3 regions of the Kitasatospora sp. NPDC101183 genome follow, and region 1 is predicted to be linked to each of the others. Evidence: riboswitches for the same ligand, from Rfam matches in the RefSeq annotation. Region 1 holds a riboswitch; each other region holds the start of a gene.
What was found. A riboswitch is a leader RNA that binds a small molecule or an ion and turns the genes downstream of it on or off. The one in region 1 is predicted to bind cyclic di-AMP.
Positions count from the first base shown of each region.

Region 2: linked by a shared signal. The riboswitch ahead of ACIRRS_RS15855 (M23 family metallopeptidase) and the one ahead of ACIRRS_RS24710 (transglycosylase family protein) in region 1 are both predicted to bind cyclic di-AMP.
Region 3: linked by a shared signal. The riboswitch ahead of ACIRRS_RS23890 (hypothetical protein) and the one ahead of ACIRRS_RS24710 (transglycosylase family protein) in region 1 are both predicted to bind cyclic di-AMP.

Region 1 is NZ_JBIWOW010000017.1:200,933-205,809, reverse strand. Features, by position in the region: gene ACIRRS_RS24725 (ATP-binding protein) at 1-441, shown strand, start outside; gene ACIRRS_RS24720 (DUF397 domain-containing protein) at 845-1,108, opposite strand; gene ACIRRS_RS24715 (hypothetical protein) at 1,679-2,611, shown strand; cyclic di-AMP (ydaO/yuaA leader) riboswitch at 3,070-3,230, shown strand; gene ACIRRS_RS24710 (transglycosylase family protein) at 3,217-4,542, shown strand; gene ACIRRS_RS24705 (hypothetical protein) at 4,656-4,856, shown strand.
Region 2 is NZ_JBIWOW010000010.1:21,045-25,921, forward strand. Features, by position in the region: gene ACIRRS_RS15835 (hypothetical protein) at 1-577, opposite strand, end outside; gene ACIRRS_RS15840 (sensor domain-containing protein) at 622-1,362, opposite strand; gene ACIRRS_RS15845 (hypothetical protein) at 1,471-1,608, opposite strand; gene ACIRRS_RS15850 (hypothetical protein) at 1,632-2,492, shown strand; gene ACIRRS_RS15855 (M23 family metallopeptidase) at 2,557-3,408, opposite strand; cyclic di-AMP (ydaO/yuaA leader) riboswitch at 3,421-3,579, opposite strand; gene ACIRRS_RS15860 (YiaA/YiaB family inner membrane protein) at 3,789-4,073, shown strand; gene ACIRRS_RS15865 (alpha/beta fold hydrolase) at 4,167-4,877, shown strand, end outside.
Region 3 is NZ_JBIWOW010000017.1:3,044-7,920, forward strand. Features, by position in the region: gene ACIRRS_RS23875 (ArsR/SmtB family transcription factor) at 1-842, shown strand, start outside; gene ACIRRS_RS23880 (alpha/beta hydrolase) at 1,035-2,207, shown strand; gene ACIRRS_RS23885 (MoaF-related domain-containing protein) at 2,331-2,660, opposite strand; cyclic di-AMP (ydaO/yuaA leader) riboswitch at 2,974-3,138, shown strand; gene ACIRRS_RS23890 (hypothetical protein) at 3,139-4,413, shown strand; gene ACIRRS_RS23895 (hypothetical protein) at 4,463-4,877, opposite strand, start outside.

The sequences.
Region 1 (4,877 bases):
GCGCGCGACTTCGTCCGGGCCTCCCTGGACCGTTGGGATCTGGCGGAGCTCTTCGACGACGTCGCGCTGGTCGCCTCGGAACTGGTCACCAACGCGCTTCGGCATGCGATCGGCGCACGGCCCGACCCCTCGGGCGGCGCCCTGGGCGAGCACGACTTTCCCATACAGCCGACCGCCGAGGGCCGGCTGCCGATCCGAATAAGCCTGGTCCACCGCGCCCCCCAGGTGGTGTGCGCGGTGAGCGACCCGAGCAACACCGGCCCGGTGGCCCGGGAGGCGGACTTCGTCGCCGAATCCGGCCGCGGGCTGCACCTGGTCGAGTCGTTCAGCCGCTCCTGGGGCTGGCACCCCCTCGGCAGCGGCAAGGTGGTGTGGGCCATGTTCGAGGCGGAGCCCGTGAACGGCTCCGAACTCGGTGGACGACACCGACGCTCGGCCTAGGCCGACACCGGACCACCGCCGGACGCGCAGCCGTCCGAGGTGCGGACGGTCGTGGCGAGGCCCCGGGAGGACCACACCCCGGGAGCCGTGGGACTCCCTGCCCGAACGCCGCGATCAGGCCGTACGCGCCGGTCCGACCGCTCCACCCTCTTCACCCGCTTCACTCGTACGAGACGCACGAGACGCACGGCCCCTACGGCCTGCGCGGCCCGAAGTCCGGCCCGCGCCCGCCGGACGCCGCCGTCGGCGTCCCCTCGGCACCCCGCGCCGCATCCCGCGCGGCAGCGCACCGACCCGGTCGGCCCGGCCCGCGGCGGAGTGCGGACAAGACCGCGGACAAGACAAAGGCCGTCGTGGTGTCAGCACCCACGACGGCCCCCAGATGGTGAAGCCGCGGCCCCCGTCAGACCGCCAGGTGGTCGAACTCCCCGTCCTTGGCCCCCAGCAGCAGGGCCTCGATCTCGGCCCTGGTGTAGATGAGCGCCGGCCCCTCAGGGAAGCGCGAGTTGCGCATCGCCACCTCGCCGCCGGGCAGGGCCGCGAACTCGACGCAGTTGCCCTGGGAGTTGCTGTGCAGGCTCTTCTGCCAGACCACCCCCTGGAGTTCGGTGGCGGCCATCCCGTTGTACGGGCCGTAGGAGCCGTGCTTGTCCTGCGAGTCGTGCATAGAAATCTCCCGAAGAGATCCGGAGTTGTCGTCCAGCGCGGCGCTCCCGGCACGCGCCGAACGAACGGACCGGCCCCGTACCGGCCCGGCACAACGCCTCACTTGACGTGATGATAGCCGCAGTGCACGTGCATCAGCACGGGACATTGCAGGTGCACGAGCCCTTTCACCGGCGGCCGCGAACTCTTCACGGACCCTTCTCCTGACGGTGCGTAAACGGACATAGACGACTGAATCGTCGACATCTCCGCAACCGACCGTGAGCATTCCTCCGCCGATTGTTGATCTTCGAACGCCGGGAGTCGCACCACCGTGACCCTCCGTCAGGCCCGTTCGTCCACACATCCGGGCTGTGAAACATCTCACTCGTCACACCTGCAACGCCCGACCCCTGCGGTCGCGTCAAACACCTTCGGCCACGGGGGCGGGGCGCCGTGGCGTTTCGCCCGTTTTGCGGATGAACCTCCCCGGACGGTGCGGACGGGCGCACGGGCCCGGCGGCGCGCCCCCGGGACGCCCGTACGGCAGCCGACTGCGGGCCTGACGGGGCGATGTCCTACGATCTCCGGCATGAGCACCGCAGCCATTCCGGGCGCGCCACTGCCCGTCCGTACTCCAGGCTCCCGTGCGCGGGGGCGCCACCGCCGTCCCGAGCGCCCCGAGATCCCCTCCGGCAGCCCGGCCCTGGTGCTGGCCGTGCCCGCCACCGCCGGGCCCGAGTCCCGCTCGGTCGTCGAGGAACTGCTGTCGATCGTCCGCAGCGAGCAGAACGGCGTCCAGGCGGCGGTCGGCTACCTGTCCGGCGAGGGCACCGAGGCCGAGGGCGAGCGCACCGTCGCCGAACTGCTGGCCTCGGCCGCCGAGTCCGGCATGCCGGCGCCCGTCGTGGTGCCGCTGGTGCCGGGAGCGCACGACTTCCTGACCGAACTCCACGCCGCGGCCGCCGAGTACGGCGCCACCGTCACCGACGCGCTCGGCCCGCACCCGCTGCTGGCCGAGGCCGTGCACGTGCGACTGTCCGAGGCCGGGCTCGCCCGGGCCGACCGGGCGCGGCTGTTCGCCATCGCCACCGCCGCGGACGGGGTCGTGCTGACCGTCGTCGGCGGCGAGGAGGCGGCGGCCGCGGCCGGCATCACCGGTGTGCTGCTCGCCGCCCGCCTGGCCGTCCCGGTCGTCGCGGCCGCGCTGGACGTCCCCGGCTCGGTGGCCGGCGCCGTGAACCACCTGCGCGAGACCGGCTCCCAGCGGCCCGCCCTGGCCCCGCTGGTGATCGGCCCGGAGGCGGACTCCGAACTGCTCGCCACAGCGGCCGAGGAGACGGGCTGCCCGTCCGCCGCGCCGCTGGGCGCCTACCCGACGGTGGGGCAGCTGATCGCCTCCACCTACCTGGCCTCGCTGCCCGCGCCCACCGCGGAGGCCCTGGCCGAGGCCGCGGCGGCCTCGGAGCCGTCACAGGCGCCCCGGGGCGCCCACGCGGCCGTCCAGGCGCCCGTGGAGGGCTGACAGGGCGCACGCACGCCCCCGGAAGGGGCCCGCGACGGCTACGGCCGCCGCGGGCCCCTTCCGCATTTCCGTTTACCGCTTCCCCGCTTCCCTGGTTCCCCGCTCAGCCATGAAGGGCGTGATGTCCGTTCTGGTCTCTTTTGTCGACGAATACGGGAATTGATCCGGCGCCCGCATCGTGGACGCTTCCCCGCCCCGGCGGGCGCGCCCCCTGCGCGCTCCGACGCTCCGTCACCGCAGAACTGAGGCGGAGCCAGTTCCGGGAATTCGGCGTGACCTTGCCAATAAACGATCATTTCCGATCATGAAATGCGCTCATTCGGCTATTTTCTAAACCCCGTGATGCGCATCACAGCTATTTGCAGATTGAAGTTCCTTCTGCTTAACGTGCTCCCCGTTCGTGACCACACGGACCCAGTTCATCCGCGACGCCGAGTCCTGCCGTCGGATGTCCTGGCAGCGCGAAAACGCATCACGGCAGGAGCGGGGGAACCACAGGTAAGTCGCCCTCGGCCGCTCTTCGGAACGGCCCGGGGCTAGGGGTGAAGCCGCGCAGCGCGCGGCCGGGCAACTCCAGCCCGAATCCGACAGCTCACCTCGCAGGCGTGGGAGAGGACCGCGTCTTCATGCTGCCCACCAACGGCACCCGCCTGTCCAGCCGCACCCGTCGCGTGATCGCCACCCTCGGCGTCGCGGGCGTCGGCCTCACGATCCCCTGCCTCACCACCACCAGCGCCTCCGCCGCCTCCGTCGCGACCTGGGACAAGGTCGCCCAGTGCGAGAGCACCGGCAACTGGAGCATCAACACCGGCAACGGCTTCTACGGCGGCCTGCAGTTCACCTCCAGCACCTGGGCCGCCTTCGGCGGAACCTCGTACGCGCCGCAGGCCAACCAGGCCACCAAGGACCAGCAGATCGCCGTCGCCGAGAAGGTCCTCGCCTCGCAGGGCCCCGGCGCCTGGCCCGTCTGCTCCGTCCAGGCCGGTCTGACCAAGGGCGGCGCCGCCGCCTCCGTCGACACCTCGGCGGCCGCCAAGCCCGCCGCGAAGCCCGCCAAGCCGGCCGCCCCCGCGCAGTCGCAGTCGCAGGACCAGGCCGGCTCCGCCGCCTCCGGCACCTCGGGCAAGGGCGCCTGGGCCCAGAAGAAGGCCCAGCAGGCCCCGCAGGCCCCCGCCCAGCAGGCCCCCGCCCAGCAGGCCGCCCCGGCGCCGCAGGCCCAGGGCGACTACACCGTGGTCGAGGGCGACTGGCTGTCCACCATCGCGGACAAGCACAACGTCCAGGGCGGCTGGCAGCACCTGTACGACCTCAACCGCGCCACCCTGACCGAGGGCCCGGACGCCATCTACCCGGGCCAGAAGCTCAGCTTCGACGGCCAGGCCCAGGTCTCCGCCGCCCCCGCCGCCAAGTCCGGCTCGGACTTCGGCTGGTTCAACCGCTCGCAGAAGTCCGGCCAGCCCGCGAACGGCGGTGCCGTGAACGCCAAGCCGCTCGCCCAGGACCAGGCCGCCAAGCCGTCCAAGCAGGCCCCGGCCCAGCAGCAGGCGCAGCAGCCGGCCCAGACCGCGACCGGCAGCATGGCCGCCGCCGTCTCCTTCGCCCAGTCGAAGGTCGGCCAGGCCTACGTCTACGGCGGCACCGGCAACGGCGGCTGGGACTGCTCCGGCCTGACCCAGGCCGCGCTGCGCGCCGCGGGCGTCTCCGTCCCGCGCGTCGCCGCCGACCAGGCCGCCGCGAGCACCCACGTCTCGCTGGACAGCCTCCAGGCGGGCGACCTGCTGTTCTGGTCCAACAACGGCCAGGACTCGGGCGTCTACCACGTCGCCATCTACATCGGCGGCGGCAAGTACGTCGAGGCCGCGAACCCGTCCTCGGGCGTGCGCACGCAGACCGTCGCCAACTGGGCGCCGGACTTCGCCGGCCGCGTCTGACGCACCGGCGCGCGGGGCCTCCGGGAGTGCGCTCCCGGGGGCTTCGCGCATTCGCGTGGCCAAACCCCGGGCCAACGGGCATGCTGCTCTTCCGCACCCGAGGAGGAGTCACCATGGCCCAGGTCACCGTCACGCTCGACGCCAACCTCGCGATCGACGTGATGATGCTCTCCGGTACCAGGAACCCGCAGGACGCCGTCGAACTCGTCCTGCGCGACTACCTGGCACGTGGCCGGCGCACCGGGACCCGTACCGGCGAGGCCGCGGACGGCGACCGCCTGACGGCGGAGCGCCCGGCCGCGCAGGAGGGCTGAGAGAGCGCGAAGGGCCCCGGG
Region 2 (4,877 bases), on a different contig from region 1:
AGCGGCGGCCGTACCCGTCGTGCAGCGGCTGGACGCGGACCTCGCCGGCCGGGGAGGTCACCCGGACCAGCTCGACCAGGGCCGCCAACTGCCGCTCGGGGCCGAACAGTTCGGGGTAGGCGAAGATCAGGTACCCGCTGAGGGTGAGCGCGAAGGCGCCGTCCGCGAAGGGCAGCCGGGGCAGCAGGGCGGCCACGTAGCGCTGCGGGTGGGCGGCCGAGTCGGCGGTGAAGAGCCGGCGGGCGCGGTCCCAGCTGCGCAGGTAGCTGTCCGGGCGGCGGCCCGGGGGCGGGTGGAGGGACGGGCGGGCGGCCAGGTCGGCGGCCATCGAGGTGCGGGCGGCCAGCGCGTGGGCGGCGACCACGGGCGGGGGCAGCGCGTACGCCGGGTCCACGGCGATCACCCGGCAGCCGAGCGCGCGGGCCTCGGCGGCGAGGCCCGCCGCGCCGCCCGGGCAGTCCAGCAGCGGACCGGGCAGGGCGGCGAGGCGGGCGCGGGTGAGGTCGAACAGGGCGCAGTACTCGTCCAGCGGCCGGGAGGTGACCAGGACGTCCGGGGTGTCGGCGGGGGCGGCCACCCGGCCATCGGAACACGGGCGCCGGGCGCCCGCATCCCGGAGGATCACTGCCCGAGCAGGCCCCGGGCGGCGGCCCGGTCGACGTTGGTCAGGCCGCGCACCAGCTGCGCCGTCAGGAAGACCAGGACCAGGCCGATCGCGGAGAAGGCGGCGATCTGGGCCGGCGACTGGACGTAGTACTCGTAGTGGCCGCTCTCGACGGTGAAGTCGAAGATCCGGTAGCCGGGCCAGCCGACGTAGCGCGGGAAGACCCAGTGGTAGAGCGGGTAGAGGGCCATCGCCCAGCCGAGCAGCAGGAAGACCAGGGTCATGACGAAGCGGAAGATCGCCCACGGGAACATCACCACCTGGTGCAGCACGGCCTTCCAGCCCGCCGCGTCCGCGAGCCGCGCGGTGACGGAGCCCCAGAAGCCCGGCCGGGTCTGCTCCACCGGATCCGGGCCGGACACGTCCACGCCGAGCATGGAGCGCACCCGGGCCCGCTCCATCAGGCCGAGGCCCCGGGCGGTGCTGGTCAGGGCGGCCCAGACGGGCAGGCCGAGGCAGGTGACGACGGTACCGAGGCCGGCGCAGAACAGGGCGACGCAGACGGCGAAGCCCACGATCGCCACCGGCAGCCCGGTGAGCGCGTAGCCGACCTCGCGGTAGTAGTGCGTGGAGAACGGCGCCCGCCAGAACGGCGGCGGCTCCTCCGTGCGGCGGGCCCGGGCGGGGCGCCCCGCGTCCTCGCCGTACCCGCCGAGGGCGTACCGGTCGCCGTCCTGCGTGACGCCGCTGCTGCTCATGTCGCGTTCCCCCGGCCCTTCGCGGTGGTTCGTACTCCTTGACGATCACCAGTCTGGCCGAACGGCGGCGGGCGGAACATCGGGGGGCCCGGCGGATCGGGGGTGGGGTTAACCCCCTACCCGGGTGACCTCCGGGTCGCCGAACAGCGCGTGGAGCGCCTCGGCCCCGTCCGGGGTGTGGCGGTGCTCACGGAGCGCGAGGCGGGGGCGGGTGAGCTGGACGGGGACCATGGCTGCCGAGCCCACCCACGCGCGGATACGGTCGGAGCATGAACGACGAAGACCTGCGGATCGCCCCGCGCACCAGGGCCGCCGACCTGCTCGCCTGGTCGGACGGCCAGGGCCGCCCGCCGGTGGCCGAGGAGCCGCTGCGGGCGGTGCTGGCGCTGCTGGAGCTGGGCGGGGGCAGGATGCACGACGGCTGGCCCGAGCTGACCTCCACCGCGGTGGAGCACCTGCTGTACGAGCGGCTGCACCTGTACGTCCAACCCGCACCGGAGGAGGACCCGCTCGCGTACGGCGCGGCCGTCCTGCTGCTGGTCGACCACCAGCGGGCCGCGCGGCGGCTCAACGCCAAGCGCCAGGAGCGGCTGCACGCCGAGGCCGAGTGGCAGGGCGAGGTCGCCGCCGGGCTGCTGCGCCGCGCCGACCTGGTGACCTGGCCCCGGCTGCACGCCCTGCTGATGCACGCGCACGGGGTGGACGTGGCGGACGGGGGCGCGGTGCGCGACTGGCTGGCCGCCCTGGTGGAGCTGGGCGAGGAGGGGCGCTCGGCCGCGTACGAGGCGCTGGCGGAGGCCGGGTGGCTGGACGAGCAGGACGAGCGGGGCTGGGGCCCGGCCCGGGTGCTGTCCGTGGGCATGGCCACCGACGGCGCGCGCCGGCTGCTGGAGCACGGGCTGATGCGGCGCAGCTACCGCAACCTGGAGGAGCTGACGGCGCTGGGCCGGCCGATGCCGGAGGAGCTGACGGGGGACTTCGAGGAGCTGGAGGAGGCGGCGGCGCAGGCGGCGCTGGACCTGCTCGGGGAGTGGACGGTGCCGGGCCTGGCGCGGCTGCTGGTCGAGGAGTTCCCGGAGCTGGCGCCGGAGCCGGGCGCGGAGGAGATCGACGCGTACCTGGGGCGGTAGGACGGGCACGGAAGGGGCCCGCCGGGGCCCCTTCCGTGCCTACGTCCGTACGTCCGGACGTCCGTTACGGGTTGACGCCGCGCTGCTGGAGCCAGGACTCCGGGTCGACCGGGGCGCCGCCGCCGGGGCGGACCTCCAGGTGCAGGTGCGGGCCGGTGACGTTGCCGGTGGCGCCGACCTTGCCGATCTGCTGACCGCCGGTGACGCTGCCCGAGCCCTTGATGATCGAGGAGAGGTGGCAGTACCAGATCTCGGTGCCGTCGGGCAGGGTCTCGACGATGCGGTAGCCGTACGAGCCGGACCAGCCGGCCGAGGTGATGACGCCCTGGCCGATGGCCATGACCGGGGTGCCGGTGTCGGCGGCGAAGTCCAGGCCGGTGTGCAGGTGGGCCCAGTAGCGGGCGCTCTGGCCGTAGTGGGCGGAGAGGCGGTAGTCGGACTCGGCGACCGGCAGGGTGAGGGCGGCGGCCTTCTTGGCCTCGGCCTCCGCCGCGGCCTTCTTCGCCTCGGCCTCCTTGGCGGCGGCCTTGGCCTCCGCCTCCTTCGCGGCCTGGAGGCGGGCGGTCTCCTCGGCGGCGGTGCGCTGGCTGTCGGCCTGCTGCTGGATGCGGGCGGCGAGCGCGAGGCCGGGGTCGGCGGCGAGGGCGACCGGGGTCTCGTCGGGGGCCTCGACGGCGGGGGCGGCGGCCGGGGTCGCGGAGGCGAAGCCGGTGGCGCCCAGGGTGGCGGCGACGGCGGTGACGCCGAGCAGCGGGGAGGCCCCGCGGGTCTGACGCGGCATCCGGTGGCGGTTGGCCTCGGCCTCGGGGGCCGCGCCGAGGGGGCCGGTGCCGTCCGGCTCGAAGCCGTCGTGGCCGGGGTGACCGGGGTGGTCGAGCAGCTGGATTCCGGCTGCGGGGGTGTGCGTCGACGCCACGGGGGCGCGCTCCTTTCCTTCCCTCGCGCCTACCGGGTTAGCTGACGGGTTCGGAGCAGGAAGGTCTCCTACGGCCGGGCCGGAGCCCCGCCGATTCACCCCAAGGAACGTGGTTCCCCGGCTCCCTGACCTGCCCGGAGGCCGGTCGGCGGGATTAGGCGACGGCGCACGGTGCCGTCTGGGTACGGCGTTGACGACCGCGCTGCGTTATCAAACGTTAATCCGAGGAGGCTCTGATTCCAAGCCGTTCGTCCGGGACGAACGGGAAGCCCGTGAGGGGACGTCAACGAACGATCCCTCACGCGGGGCGCCGCACGCACGGCCCCGACTGAGTACCGGTACTCATGTGCGAGGGCCGGGGCGCCAGCATGCTGGGCGCCATGAGCGCACCGATGCAGAGCCGCACGACGGCCGCCTACTACATCCAGGCCGTCCTCTCCTTCGCGATCTCCGGCACGGCCCTCGCCGTCGGGATCGCCTACCTGCCCGTCGGGGGGTGGGTCCGCGCCTTCCTGGGGGTGGGCCTGCTCTACACCGTCACCTCCGCGTTCACGCTGGCCAAGGTGATCCGGGACCGGCAGGAGGCCGGCGACACCGTCGCCCGGGTCGACCAGGCGCGGCTGGAGAAGCTGCTGGCCGAGCACGACCCGTTCCAGGGGCCCTGACGGGGCCGTGTCGCCGACCGCTTGACGGCTAAGGCTATTAGCCTTAGCTTTATGGCTATCGGCAGCACGAACCCCGGAGCGAGGAGATTCCCCATGAACGGCACCGCCACCCCGGCCACCGGCCACCTCGACCTCCCCGGCGGCCGGATCGCCTACGACGACACCCGGCAGGGCGACGGCCTCCCCGTCGTCCTGCTCCCGGGGATGCTCGACAGCCGCACCGCCTACCGCCACCTCAGGCCGCTGCTCACCGCCGCCGGGCGGCGGGTCGTCACCATGGACCTGCGCGGCTTCGGCGAGAGCTCCATCGCCTGGGACGACTACTCCCCCGCCGCGATCGCCGGCGACGCCCTCGCCCTCCTCGACCACCTCGGCATCGAGCGGGCCGTCCTGGTCGGGCAGTCCTACACCGGCGCCACCGTCGTCCGGGCCGCGATCGACGCGCCGGAGCGGGTCGCCGGGATCGCGCTGATCGACGCCTTCGTGGAGAACCCGCCGAGCGGCCTGATGAAGGCCGTCATGACGGCGATGGGCGCGATGCTCGTCCACTGGCCCGCCTCCTGGGGCCTCTACCTGCGGAAGATGGCCTACCCGGGCCCCAAGCCGGCCGACTTCGACGCGTACGTGGACGGGCTGGTCGCCGCCCTGCGCACCCCCGGCCGCAAGGCCGCCACCCGGGGCCACGTCGGCGGGGACTCCGCGCCGGTGGGCTGGGCGGAGCAGGTCCGCTGCCCGGCGATCGTCCTGATGGGCTCCAAGGACCCCGACTTCCCGGACCCGGCGGCCGTCGCGCAGCGGCAGGCG
Region 3 (4,877 bases), 200 kb from region 1:
GGCTCGGCCTGCTCGCCGTCGTCGCCGGAGGCGGCCCGCTCGGCTACGCCCCCGACTTCCTGCGCCCCGAGACCGTCGGCCTCGACACCACGCTCGCCGCCGCCCTGCACCGGGTCGCCACCACCCCGGCCGAGCGCGTCCACTACGAGCTGGCGGCGGCCGTCGGCGGCCACTCCTGGGACCGCACCCCGGCCCGCCGCCCGCCCCGCCTGCTCCTCACGGCCCTGGAGCGGGGCGAGGAGCACCTCGCCCAGCGCCTCGCCGGGGAGCTGGAGCAGTTCTGGCAGGCCGCCCTCGCACCCCACTGGCCCGGCATCCGCTCACGCCTGGAGGGCGAGGTCGCCGCCCGCGCCTCGGCGATCGCGACCCGGGGGATCTCCGAGACCCTCGACCGCCTCGCCCCCAACCTGGAGGAGCACGACGGTGTCCTCCAGGTGCGGCTCCTCGCCCCCGGCGTCCACCACATGGAGCTGACCGCCGAGGCCGCGATCCTCGTCCCCAGCGTCTTCGTCCGCAGGGCCGTCTTCTGCGGCGGCGAACCCCCGGGCGCCCCGGCGCCCCGCAGCCCGATGATCGTCTACCCGGCCGCGCCTGCCGACTGCCTGCCCCGCACGGGCCGCGACGAACTGCTCGGCGCGACCAGGGTGAAGCTGCTGGCCGAACTCGCCCAGCCGCACTCCACCGGCGAACTCGCCACCCGCCTGCGCCTGAGCCCCGCCACCGTCTCGTACCACCTGCAGATCCTGCACCGCGCCGGCCTCGTCCAGCGCACCCGCCGCTCGCGCACCGTGCTCTACCAGCGCCTGCTGCGCACCCCCGGCGAGGCCCCGGCCAGGCCCTGACCACGTCCTGATCAAGCCCTGGCCACGCCCTGAGCAGGGCCCCAACGAGGCCCCCCGCCCACCTGACATCCAGCTTTCTCCCAGGTGACGCTAGGGTTGGACCTCACGCCCCGGCGGGGGAACCGGGTGGACCTCCCCGGATGTCCCTGGCCCCGGGGGCGGGGAGGCACGAGGCGTGGGAGCAACTGGGACATGGGTCTGACGAGCCACAAGGTGCTGGCACTGACCGTACTGATCGCCGTCGCGATGACGGTCGGCACGGTCTGGCTCTGGCCCAGACTGGCGGGCAGGAGCTGGCAGGCGGTGCTCGGCCGGATCGGGGCGCTGCTGGGCACCCAGCTCACGGTGCTCGCCGCACTCGGCCTCGTGGCCAACAACTACTTCGCGTTCTACAGCAGTTGGGACGACCTGCTGGGCACCGGCTCGACCGGCCCGGTGGTCATCCACAACAAGGCGGACGCCTCCGGGCGCCTGCTCGTCGACACGATCGGCACCGCCTCCGTCAAGGGCGGCGGCGCGATGGGCCGCGAGCCCGCCCAGTCCGGCGAGATCCGCAAGGTCCGCATCGACGGCAAGACCAGCCGCCTCTCCACCGAGGGCTACGTCTACCTGCCGCCGCAGTACTTCCAGCCCGCCTACGCGAACCGGCAGTTCCCGGCCGTGATCGTCAGCACCGGCTTCCCGGGGATCGCCGAGAACCTGATCACCCGCTTCAACTACCCGGGCGCCGCGCTGAAGCTCCTCCAGGAGGGGCGGATGCAGCCGACCGTCATGGTGCTGGTGCGCCCCTCGCCGGCCCTGCCGCAGGACACCGAGTGCGAGGACGTCCCGAACGGGGCGCAGTCCGACACCTACTTCACCAAGGACGTCCCCTCGGCGATCCAGGCCAGCTACCGGGTCTCCACCGACCCGCAGGCCTGGGCGTTCATGGGCAACTCCACCGGCGGCTACTGCGCCCTCAAGCTGGCCATGCGCCACCCGGACGTCTTCCCGACGGCCGTCGCCCTCTCCGCGTACTACGACGCCCCGACCGACGACCCGACCACCGGGGACCTCTTCGGCGGCAGCGAGCAGCGCCGCAACGAGGCGAACCTGATGTGGCGGCTCAAGAACCTGCCGCAGCCGAAGGTCTCCGTGCTGCTCGCGGGCACCAAGAAGGGCGACGGGAACTACCGGCAGGAGACGGAGGCGTTCGTCGACGCGGTGCAGAGCCCGATGAAGGTCTCGTACAGCCTGCTGGAGAACGGCGGCCACAACTTCGAGACGTGGAGCGCGCTGCTGCCCTCCTCCCTGGAGTGGCTCTCGCAGCACCTCAAGGTGCCGGACACGGTGCCGGACCGGCCGGCCGCGCCCGTCACCGCCTGAACGGGGCGGACGAACGGCACCGGGGCCCGGGATCGGCGATCGATCCCGGGCCCCGGTGCGTGCGTACGAGCCGGGCGTACGGGCCGGGCGTACGGGCCGGGCGTACGGGCCGTCCGGACGGCCTCAGGCCTGCGGCTCCAGCGTCCCGGTGTGCAGCTGGCCGACGCGGCCGCCCTCGCCCTCGAAGGTCCAGAACGCCCGGACGGTGAGCCCGGCCAGGTCCATCACGTGGCTGACGGTGAGCCCGCTGCGCTCCGTCCAGCTCACGAAGTAGATGTCCGGTGCGACCTCGGCGACGTGCAGCGGCACGTCCTCCCACTGGCCCGCGGACTCGCCGAGCCCCTCCCAGCGCAGCCGCGTGCCGTCGGCCGAGTAGGTGTTGCGGAACGCCGCGCCGTTGTCGACCCGGAAGACGTAGGTACGGCCGGCGAAGGCGGGCAGGGACGCGGTCATGGCGGGGCGGCTCCTCGGTCGAGCTGGCGGGCTCTTGTGCACTGCGGAAGATGTCAGGCCTCCAATTTATCCGACGGGGCGCAGGAGGGAGGGCGTCCTTTCGCGGTACGGGTGCGGCGGTGTCCGTACGGGCCGGACGGCTGTGATCAACTCGCCCGCCACGCAGTGTGGTTGATCGACACCACTGTGAAGTGCGCGACAACCTGCCCCGGAGGGTTGTCCGCCCACGCACGGCCTGCCTAGCCTGCAAAGGTCGTCCGCCCCCGCGGACCCCGCCGCCGGGACGCCGAGTCCCGTCCACCCGCCGGCGGGCAGTCGAGCACCACCGTGGACGGGAGCGGGGGACCCAAGGTCAGTGCCCGGCCCTGCGCGCTCCCGCGTGCGGCCGCGGCTCGGGGTGAAGCCGCCTCCCACCGGCGGCCGGGCTTCCTCAGCCCGAACCCGACAGCTCACCTCGCAGGCGTCGCAGAGGACAGCCATGCACAAGCCTGCCCGGGCCCGCGCCCCGCGCCACGCCCTCCCCTCCCACCGCGGTCGCACCGCCGCCCTCGCCGCCACCGGCGCGCTCGCCATCGGCGGCGCCGGCCTGATCGGCCTCCCGGCCGCCACCGGCGCCCAGGCCGCGACCGCCCCGACCGTCACCCAGGACCGTCTGACCCCCGCCACGATGACCCCGGGCAAGGCGGCCACCGCCTCGCTCGCCCTGCACTCCTCCTCCTGCTTCACCGCGAAGACGGTGGGCGTGGGCGTGCGCGACGCCGCGGGCACCAACCTGGACTTCCCCGGCAACGCCTCCAACGTGCGGATCTGCCCGACCGGCACGACCTTCACCAGCGCGGCCCGCAGCCTGCCCGCCGGGACGTACACCCAGTTCGGCTTCTGGCAGGACCAGGCGGGCGCCTGGCACAACCTGGCCGCGCAGCAGCTCGTGGTCTCCGCGACGGCGACGCCGACCCCGGCTCCCACGCCGACCCCGACTCCCACGCCGAAGCCCACCGCGACCCCGTCCGCGAGCCCGTCCGCCACCCCGACCACGGCGCCCACCGCCGCGCCGACCTCCCCGGTGGCCGGTAAGTCCCTCACCTGGTCCGACGAGTTCAACGGCCCGATCGCCTGGGGCCAGCGCTGGGTCGGCGACAAGAGCAGCTCGTACAAGTACGGCAACCACAACCCCGGCGACAACAAGCTGGACTGGCTGAACAAGAACAACGTCACCGTCGCCAACGGCGTCGCCACCTTCACCGCGACCCCCGGCGGCCCGGCGCTGGAGAACGGCCAGCAGTCCTGGAACACCGGCTTCCTGACCACCGAGGGCTCCGCCGAGGGCTTCCAGGTCAAGACCGGCGACTACGCCGAGACCCGCGTCAAGCTCCCCGCCGGCACCGGCGCCTGGCCGGCCTTCTGGACGTGGAAGGACGGCAACGGGGAGATCGACTCCTTCGAGTACCACCCCGACAACCCGAACCTGCTCGAGCTGACCAACCACGTCAACCCGAGCAACCCCGAGTACTGGACGGACGCCAAGGCCGTCGCCAAGGACCAGTGGGTCACCATCGGCACGTACTACGGCGCCAACTCCGTGGACTGGTACGTCAACGGCGTGAAGGTCTTCTCGGACGGCAAGGGCGTGGGCGCCAACTGGTCGGCGTACCTGATCCTCAACCTGTCGGTGGGCGCGGGCAAGTACCACCCCGCGCCGCAGGGGAGCGCCCCGCTCACCTTCTCCGCCGACTACGTGCGGGTCTACCGCTAGAGGGGACCCGTCCAGGGGTTCCGTCCAGGGGTTCCGTCGGCCCGCAGGGTCAACGGGCGGCCGGATCGGCGACCGTGAGGTCGAACGGCTGCCCGTCCCCCTGCGGGTCCTCCGTGCTGCGCGCCTCCACCCGCCCGCCGACGACCGTGCCCGGGCGCAGCTCAGGGTCCAGGCGCACGGGCACCAGCGCCGTGGCGGTGCGCAGCGGCGGCAGCCCGGGCCCGAAGACGCAGCGCACCAGGCGGCCGTGGCGCAGCACCTCGCAGTCCGAGGGGAAGTACGGGCCCTGCGGGGTGACGCCCGGCGGCAGGACGACCAGGACGGTGACGGGGGAGGCCGTCGCCTCGGGGCCCCGGTTGGCGACGAAGGCGTGCACGGTGGTGGTGCCGCCGGGCGGGGCGGGGTCGGGGTCGATGCGGACGACCTCCAGCTTCGCCGGGGAGGCCGCGGGCGCGGCCCCCACG